2 regions of the Synechococcus sp. BS56D genome follow, and region 2 is predicted to be linked to the other one. Evidence: predicted binding sites of a transcription regulator. Region 2 holds the regulator's gene; the other holds the start of a gene.
What was found. The regulator HrcA, encoded in region 2, represses chaperone genes, less so after heat shock. The targets are predictions, from matches to a motif close to TTAGCACTCNNNNNNNNNGAGTGCTAA.
Positions count from the first base shown of each region.

Region 1 (4,307 bases), on a different contig from region 2:
TTCAGCGATGCGCATCAAGGGAGCGGTCAGGGCCGCGGCCACGATGTTGGCACCGATCAGCTCCTCGCCGCTGAGGCTGCCAGATGCCCACTGCTCTAGAGCAGGAGCCAGGTGAGCCAGGGTGGTGCCTCCACCGGGGACGATGCCTTCTTCAACGGCCGCCTTCGTGGCGTTGATGGCATCTTCCAGACGCAGCTTCTTGTCCTTCATCTCGGTCTCGGTGGCAGCACCCACCTTGACCACAGCCACGCCACCGCTCAGCTTGGCGAGACGCTCCTGCAGCTTCTCCTTGTCATAGGTGGAGTCGGTTTCGTCCATCTGCTTGCGGATCTGCTCGCAGCGGGCCTTCACTGCCACTTCGTTGCCTTCGGCCACGATGGTGGTGGTGTCCTTGTTGATGGTGATGCGGCGAGCGGTGCCCAGCATCTCCAGCTTGGCGTTCTCCAGCTTGAGGCCGGCGTCCTCGGTGATCAGCTGACCGTTGGTGAGAACGGCGATGTCCTCGAGCATGGCCTTGCGGCGGTCGCCGAAGCCAGGGGCCTTCACAGCAGCCACGTTGAGCACACCACGCAGGCGGTTCACCACGAGGGTGGCCAGGGCCTCCTTTTCGATGTCCTCAGCGATGATCAGCAGAGGCTTACCGGTGCGAGCGATCTGCTCAAGCACGGGCACCAGGTCCTGCACCAGGCCGATCTTCTTGTCGGTCAGGAGGATATAGGGCTCCTCGAGCACCGCTTCCATCCGCTCGGTGTCGGTGGCGAAGTAGGGGGAGATGTAGCCCTTGTCGAAACGCATGCCCTCGGTGACCTCCAGTTCGGTGGTCATCGACTTGCCTTCCTCGAGGGAGATGACCCCTTCCTTGCCAACCTTGTCCATGGCATCGGCGATCATCCGACCCACTTCTTCGTCGTTGCCGGCGGAGATGGTGCCCACCTGAGCTATGGCGTTGCTGTCGCTGATCGGCTTGGCGTGCTCCTTGATCTTGCCGACCAGGAATTCAGCAGCCTTGTCGATGCCCTTCTTGAGGGTGATCGCATTGGCGCCGGCGGCCACGTTGCGCAGACCAGCCTTGACCATGGCGTGTGCCAGGACGGTGGCAGTGGTGGTGCCGTCACCGGCGGCGTCATTGGTCTTGGAGGCAGCCTGACGGATCAGAGCAACGCCGGTGTTCTCGATGTGGTCCTCGAGCTCGATCTCTTTGGCGATGGTGACACCGTCATTGATGATCTGAGGAGCGCCGAACTTCTTCTCAAGAACGACGTTGCGGCCCTTGGGACCGAGGGTGACAGCAACGGACTCCGCAAGGATGTCGATGCCCTTTTCCAGAGCGCGGCGAGCCTGCTCGTTGTAGATGATGCGCTTGGCCATGGGAGGCAGGGAGAAAGATAAAAGTGGAAACGATCAATCGAAACTGAACTCAGCACGTGGGCGCTGAGGCCAGGAGGCTTGGGAACGCTCAGTTCACAATCGCGAGGATGTCCTTCTCGGAGAGAAGCACGAACTCATCACCACCGAGCTTGATGTCGGTACCGGCGTACTTGCTGTAGAGCACCTTGTCGCCAACGCCGACTTCAGGAGCCTGGCGGGAGCCGTCGTCATTGCGCTTACCGGGACCCACCTGGACCACCTCGCCCACCTGGGGCTTTTCCTTGGCGGTGTCAGGGAGAAGGATGCCGCCGGCGGTTTTTTCCTCGGACTCGGAAACTTTGACGAAGACGCGGTCTCCAAGGGGCTTAACGGTGGAGACGCTGAGGGAAACAGCTGCCATGGGTGAATGCGAAAGCAGGGACAGGGGACGCGAAGCGCCACACATCGACACGAGCTAGCACTCAAGGTCGACGAGTGCCAACCTATGGCCTGGACGACTGCCCCCGCTAGCCACCCGGCGTGCGGTTGACCGAACCCCTCCTGAGGCCGCCATTGCGGTGGTATGGTTGCGCCGCTCAGGAAGGGAATGCCTCCGGGCCTGTCTGTGTCCATCGTTCCCTCAAACTCCTCCTTTCTTATGGCCGCTGCTGCTCCCGCCTCCGCCGGTACCAAGGGTGTTGTCCGTCAGGTGATCGGCCCGGTTCTGGATGTGGAATTCCCGGCCGGCAAACTGCCCAAGATCCTCAACGCTCTGCGGATCGAAGGCACCAACACCACCGGTGAGAAAATCGCCCTGACCGCTGAAGTTCAGCAGCTCCTCGGTGACCACCGCGTTCGCGCCGTCGCCATGAGCGGTACTGATGGACTCGTTCGCGGCATGGAAGCCGTTGATACCGGCGCTGCCATCTCCGTTCCCGTTGGCGAAGCAACCCTCGGCCGCATCTTCAACGTGCTTGGTGAACCTGTCGATGAGCAGGGTCCCGTGAACGCCACTGCCACGGCTCCGATCCACCGGGAAGCTCCCAAGCTCACAGAGCTGGAAACCAAGCCCAAGGTGTTCGAGACCGGCATCAAGGTGATCGACCTCCTGGCTCCCTATCGCCAGGGCGGCAAGGTGGGACTGTTCGGTGGTGCCGGCGTCGGCAAGACCGTGCTGATCCAGGAACTGATCAACAACATCGCCAAGGAGCACGGCGGTGTGTCCGTGTTCGGTGGCGTGGGTGAGCGCACCCGTGAGGGCAATGACCTCTATGAGGAGTTCAAGGAGTCCGGGGTGATCAACTCCGAGGACCTCTCCAAGTCGAAGGTGGCCCTTTGCTATGGCCAGATGAACGAGCCCCCCGGCGCACGCATGCGCGTGGGCCTCTCGGCTCTGACCATGGCTGAGCACTTCCGCGATGTGAACAAGCAAGACGTTCTGCTGTTCGTCGACAACATCTTCCGCTTCGTGCAGGCCGGCTCTGAAGTGTCTGCTCTGCTGGGCCGCATGCCCTCCGCTGTGGGCTACCAGCCGACTCTGGGCACCGATGTGGGCGCCCTGCAGGAACGTGTTGCTTCCACCGTCGAAGGTTCAATCACCTCGATTCAGGCCGTCTACGTCCCTGCCGACGACCTCACCGACCCAGCTCCCGCCACCACCTTCGCCCACCTCGACGCCACCACGGTTCTCAACCGTGCCTTGGCCTCTAAGGGCATTTATCCGGCTGTGGATCCCCTGGATTCCACCAGCACCATGCTCCAGCCCGCGGTTGTCGGCGATGAGCACTACCGCACCGCCCGCGCTGTCCAGTCCACTCTGCAGCGCTACAAGGAGCTTCAAGACATCATCGCCATTCTCGGCCTCGACGAACTCTCTGAAGATGACCGTCAGACCGTGGATCGTGCCCGCAAGATCGAGAAGTTCCTGTCCCAGCCATTCTTCGTGGCTGAGATCTTCACCGGCATGCCCGGCAAGTATGTGAAGCTCGAGGAAACGATCTCCGGCTTCAACCAGATTCTTGCTGGTGAACTTGATCACCTGCCCGAGCAGGCCTTCTACCTGGTGGGCAACATCGAGGAAGCGAAGGCCAAGGCCGAGAAGATCAACGCCGAATCCAAGTGATTCTGAGGGGGGTGTCTTGAGCACCCCCCAATCACTTGCTCAAAGTCGTCCGTTCTCCCCTCCGAACCAAGGTTCATGTCCCTCACCCTTCGCGTGCTGGCCCCCGACCAGAGCGTCTTTGATGGCAGTGCTGATGAGGTGATCCTCCCCAGCACCACCGGCCAGCTCGGCATCCTTCCTGGACACGTGTCCCTCCTGGCCGCTCTGGATGTGGGCGTGCTTCGGGTGCGCAGCACCAATGGTTGGCAATCCATCGCTCTGATGGGCGGATTCGCCGAAGTGGAAGCTGATGACGTCACGGTTCTGGTGAACGCTGCAGAACTGGGCAGCAACATTGACGCCGGCAAGGCGGAAGCCGATCTGGAGGCAGCACGGGCCGAAGTCAATCGCTTCGAAGGTCAGCCTGCTTCCCCAGAAAAAGTCAAAGCTCAGCAGAGCTTAGACCGTGCTCGCGCTCGCCTGCAAGCCAGTAAGTGATCGGCCTCAGCCCTGAGTCTTGAACTCAGTGATGACCTGAACAGAAATTCTCAAACGACTCCCTTTCAGGGGGTCTTTTTTTGTGCCGAGCCCAGGCAATCAACGACATAAGGGCCACAAAAAAACCCCGCCAAAGGCAGGGTTTTGATACATCAGATCGCGTCAGATCAAAGACAAAAAACCGACCTTGATCAAGCGGTACCGCAGAAGGTCACATCAGGGAACTTGAGCTTGGCTTCGTCAAGACTCTTGCCCTTGCCCTCTTCTTGCCAGTAGTTGATCACCTCGGTGGCTTTATTCAGCACTTCCACTCGCTCGTTGTCAGTAATCCAGCTCTTGCCTTCCAGCTCGGTTTTGAGCG
Region 1 covers NZ_PHQU01000006.1:167,069-171,375, reverse strand. Annotated here, with positions in the region: gene groL (chaperonin GroEL) at 1-1,368, opposite strand, end outside; gene groES (co-chaperone GroES) at 1,457-1,768, opposite strand; gene atpD (F0F1 ATP synthase subunit beta) at 2,006-3,469, shown strand; gene atpC (ATP synthase F1 subunit epsilon) at 3,545-3,946, shown strand; gene CWE17_RS10265 (30S ribosomal protein PSRP-3) at 4,138-4,307, opposite strand, start outside.
Region 1: the regulator HrcA is predicted to act here: its motif matches at 1,823-1,849, upstream of groES (co-chaperone GroES).

Region 2 (4,307 bases):
TTGCGATTCCGCGATCTCATCCATCCTGCCGTTTCCGCGCCAGACAGTGAGCCGTCGAGCGAGCCGTCTTTCGGCGACTCGCGGCATCGTGTGTCCGCCTGCTTACGCTGATCCCACGCTTCAGCGGCCGCAGACGCGGTCGGTTGCTCTGTGACCAGCACTCTGCCTTCTCAGCCCACCGATGCGGATCTGGCCGTCAGCGCTAGGCCCACCGATCGCGGACGCTTCGGGCGGTATGGCGGTCAGTACGTGCCTGAAACGTTGATGCCGGCTCTGGCGGAACTGGAGGCCGCCGCTGCTGAGGCCTGGAGGGATCCGGCGTTCACTGCCGAATTAGACCGGCTGTTACGCAATTACGTGGGGCGGGCGACTCCGTTGTATGAGGCCGAACGGCTGACGGCCCATTACCGCCGCGCCGATGGTGGTCCCAGGATTTGGCTCAAGCGGGAAGACCTGAATCACACCGGTGCTCACAAGATCAACAACGCTTTGGGCCAAGCCCTGCTAGCGCTGCGTATGGGCAAAAAACGGGTGATCGCAGAGACGGGTGCCGGTCAGCACGGGGTGGCAACGGCAACGGTTTGTGCCCGTTTCGGCCTGGAGTGCGTTGTCTATATGGGTGCTGAAGACATGCGACGTCAGGCGCTCAATGTGTTCCGCATGCGGCTCCTCGGCGCAACCGTGCAACCGGTGACGGCTGGTACCGCAACGCTTAAGGACGCCACCAGCGAAGCCATTCGAGATTGGGTCACCAACGTGGAGAGCACCCATTACATCCTCGGTTCGGTGGCTGGACCCCACCCTTACCCAATGTTGGTGCGCGATTTCCACGCCGTGATTGGCGAGGAAGCCAAGCGCCAATGTCATGAGGCCTTCGGTCGCTTGCCAGATGTTCTGGTGGCTTGTGTGGGTGGCGGCTCGAATGCCATGGGGCTGTTCCACCCCTTTGTTCAGGACAAAGGCGTGCGCTTGGTTGGTGTGGAGGCTGCTGGTGATGGCGTGGCCACAGGGCGGCATGCGGCCACCATCACCGAAGGACGGGTGGGTGTGCTGCACGGGGCCATGAGCCTGCTGCTGCAGGACAGCGAGGGGCAGGTGCAGGAAGCCCACTCCATCAGCGCCGGTCTCGATTACCCCGGTGTGGGCCCCGAGCACAGCTACCTGCGCGAGATCGGGCGTGCTGAATACGGTGCTGTCACCGATGCGGAGGCCCTGACGGCGCTGCAGCTGGTCAGTCAGCTCGAGGGCATCATCCCTGCGCTGGAAACCGCCCATGCCTTCGCCTGGTTGGAACAGCTCTGCCCGACCTTGCCGGATGGAACGGAAGTGGTGCTCAACTGCAGCGGCCGCGGCGATAAGGATGTGAATACGGTGGCCGAAAAGCTGGGCAAAGCCCTGGGAGGCTGAGGCCTGCCCTCAGCTGAGCAAGCGTTCTAAGGCTCTGGCGACCGAACGGGCTGCAGCTCTGGCGGTCGCATAGGCCATACGCATCGGGCCCACTAGCGCCACCTGGCCTATCCCGTCGGCTCCAGTCCGATAGCTGGCTTGAACCACCGAGAAAGATTGGAGGGCCGCCTCCGGATGTTCGTGCCCGATCCAGACCCCCTGGGGAGCTTGATGATCGCCAGGCACGACGGCTGCCGGTCGTTGGTCGATTAATTCGAGCAGCGGACGCACCAGGCTGCTGTCGTTGAATTCCGGTTGGGCGATCAGACGAGAGACCCCATGCACAAGGGCGCCACTTGCTGCAGGGCGTCGCAGGCGTTGATGGCTGTTGATGGCGTCCTGCAGGGCTCGTCCGCAGGGTTGGAGTTGAAGCGGCAAGCTGTTCCAATCCAGGCTGCCGTCACCGTGCTGTTCCAGCTGATGGCTGGTCCAGTGCTCCATCGCCTCCAGTTGATCGGCTGCTCCATGGGGGAGACGCAGGTTGAGGTGGCTCGCTTGATTGCTGTTTTCCACCAGCATCACCAGCAACCTGTCTCCGCTGCGCACCAGTCGCACCGCCTGAAGGGTTGGCTCCGCTCGCGTCGGTCTCGTGATCAGGCTCATCAGGCCGGTGAAGTCGGTCAGCCGACGTGCCATCTGAAGAAGCAGATCATCGAGGGCTGCCCAGCGGAGGCTCAGCTGGGTGAGCTCCTGTTCGAGATGCTGCGCCGCGACACCGGGTTTCGGCAGTAAGCAGTCCACGTAATGGCGATAGCCACTGGGGCTGGGCACGCGGCCCGCCGAGGTGTGCGGCTGTGTCAGGAGCCCGCGCTGCTCTAGTGCTCCCATCGCTGAGCGAACCGTGGCTGAGCTGGCTTTGAGTCCGAAGCGCTGAACGAGCGTCCTGCTGCCGACCGGCTCGATCGTATCGACGTAGTGATGGACCGTCGCCCGGAGAACCTCCTGTTGTCGGTTGGGGAGGGTCTCCAAGGGTTCTTGCTCAACGTTGCGATCGTACGGGGGCTGAGCGGTCACCCCGCCGGTTCTGTCATGAACCCCTCAGCAGGAGGGAGCAGCCAGGGGTGATCAGTATCGAGGGACCCTCGGGTCCACGGTCACACTCCAGGCATCGATCCCACCGCTCAGGTTCCAGACGGAGCGGTGGGGATCTCTGGACAGAAGCCAGCAGCCGAAGTGCCAGCTGCGGACGCCGGCATGGCAGATCACCACAAGGGCCTCCACTCCTGCGAGCTTGGTCTCGAGCTCCGCCATCCATTGCTCTGATTCGCTCAGGGGCAGATGGAGCACCGGACTTGGGAAGGGGGCGATGGCCAGTTCGCTGTGTTCCCGCACATCCACCAGTAGGGGGGGTGAGGCCTCCTGGAGCCAGTGATGGAGATCGCTGGCCGTGAGGGGCTTCGGAGCCCCGGTTTCGATGTCGTTGCTCATTGTTTGATTCTGCAAGCCCCTGGCATCGGACGCTGGATGGATAAAGATGACGGGAGGTGCCCCGTTGCCGGCCCATGAAGGCCCGCTCTTTTCTGCTCGCTGTTGTCCTTGCGGTTGTGCTCCTGTTGGGAGCCGCTGCAGCCTTGTGGTGGTCGATGGTGCAGCAGAGTCCGCTGCGCTTGGCCGAGCAGCCCCTTGAGCTGCCTCGAGCGGCGCGCTTTGTGCCCAGGCAGTCGGCCCTGAGCCTGCATTGGTTGGTGGATCCGGGGCGGCTTCCGGCCTATGCCCAAGCGGTGGCCCCTACACGCCAGCGGCGATCCGCTCGCGAGGGGATGGAGCAGCTTCGTGATGGCGCCTTCGCCTTGGCAGGACTTGATTACACCTCTGAATTGGCGGATTGGCTCGGCCCTCAGGTGAGCCTGGCGCTGCTGGAACCGGCTGGTGCTGAAGGGGCGATGGGATGGGTGCTGGCCCTGGCCAGCCGCGATGACGATGGTGCCCGGCGCTTTCTGCAGCGCTTTTGGCAGACCCGCAGCCTGGCTGGCACGGATCTCCAGATCAGCCGTTACCGAGGTATTGGCGTGATCAGCGGTCGCGGGGCCTTGCTGGGACGTGATCCACAGCCCCTGGCCACGGCACTGATTGACGATGACCTGCTCCTTCTGGCCTCAGGTCGTGGGGTGCTGGAGCAGGCCCTTGATGGATCCCAGCTTGATGAACTCCATCAGCTCGGTGATCAGGAGCTCAGCCGACAGCTGCGGCAGCTGGGCCATGGTGTCGCCTTGTTGACGGCCAGTCCGGCGGCCATGGAAACCTGGCTTGGTTTCCCTGCGGCACTGTCCCAGCGAAAGGATCTTGAGGGCCTGGTGGCGGCCTTGGTTCCCGAGCGTGCCGATTTGCAGTTGGAGGGCCGTTTGCGTTTCCGCTCGTCAGTCATCCGGCGTTTCGGGGCAGCGGAGCTTTCGGCTCCCCTGCTGAGGGCCTCAGGGGGGCCTGCGGATGCCTTGGCGTTGCTGGAGAAACCAGCCCAGTTACTCAAAAGCGACGTCAGTGATCCTCTGGACCAATGGCTGGGCCCCATCCTCCGCAGCCGTCTGGAGCGGATCGGTTCCCCCGCACTGGAGGTGATTGCCGAACTCGATGAGGGCCCATTGCTCTGGGAGCATCTGAACGATGGCTGGCTTCTAGGCAGTCGCGATGGTCGCCCCGATGATCAGGCCGTGGATGCGCAGCTGAAGCAGAAGGGACTGGTTCGTTCAAACCTGCCTGGTGAGTCCGCATCCCTGAACGTCTGGACGCAACTTCAGCGGCAGCGCAGCCATGGCAAAGAGGCACTCGAGGCCCAGCTCGCCGTCGCCCTGGAGTCGGAAGCCGGAGTCGCGTGGTGGAGCAACGCTCTCGAGGCTCTGCATCAGCGGAGAGATCAGAAAGCC
Region 2 covers NZ_PHQU01000002.1:97,088-101,394, reverse strand. Annotated here, with positions in the region: gene CWE17_RS03155 (translation initiation factor) at 1-1, opposite strand, end outside; gene trpB (tryptophan synthase subunit beta) at 151-1,407, shown strand; gene CWE17_RS03145 (heat-inducible transcriptional repressor HrcA) at 1,417-2,415, opposite strand; gene CWE17_RS03140 (rhodanese-like domain-containing protein) at 2,512-2,874, opposite strand; gene CWE17_RS03135 (DUF3352 domain-containing protein) at 2,949-4,307, shown strand, end outside.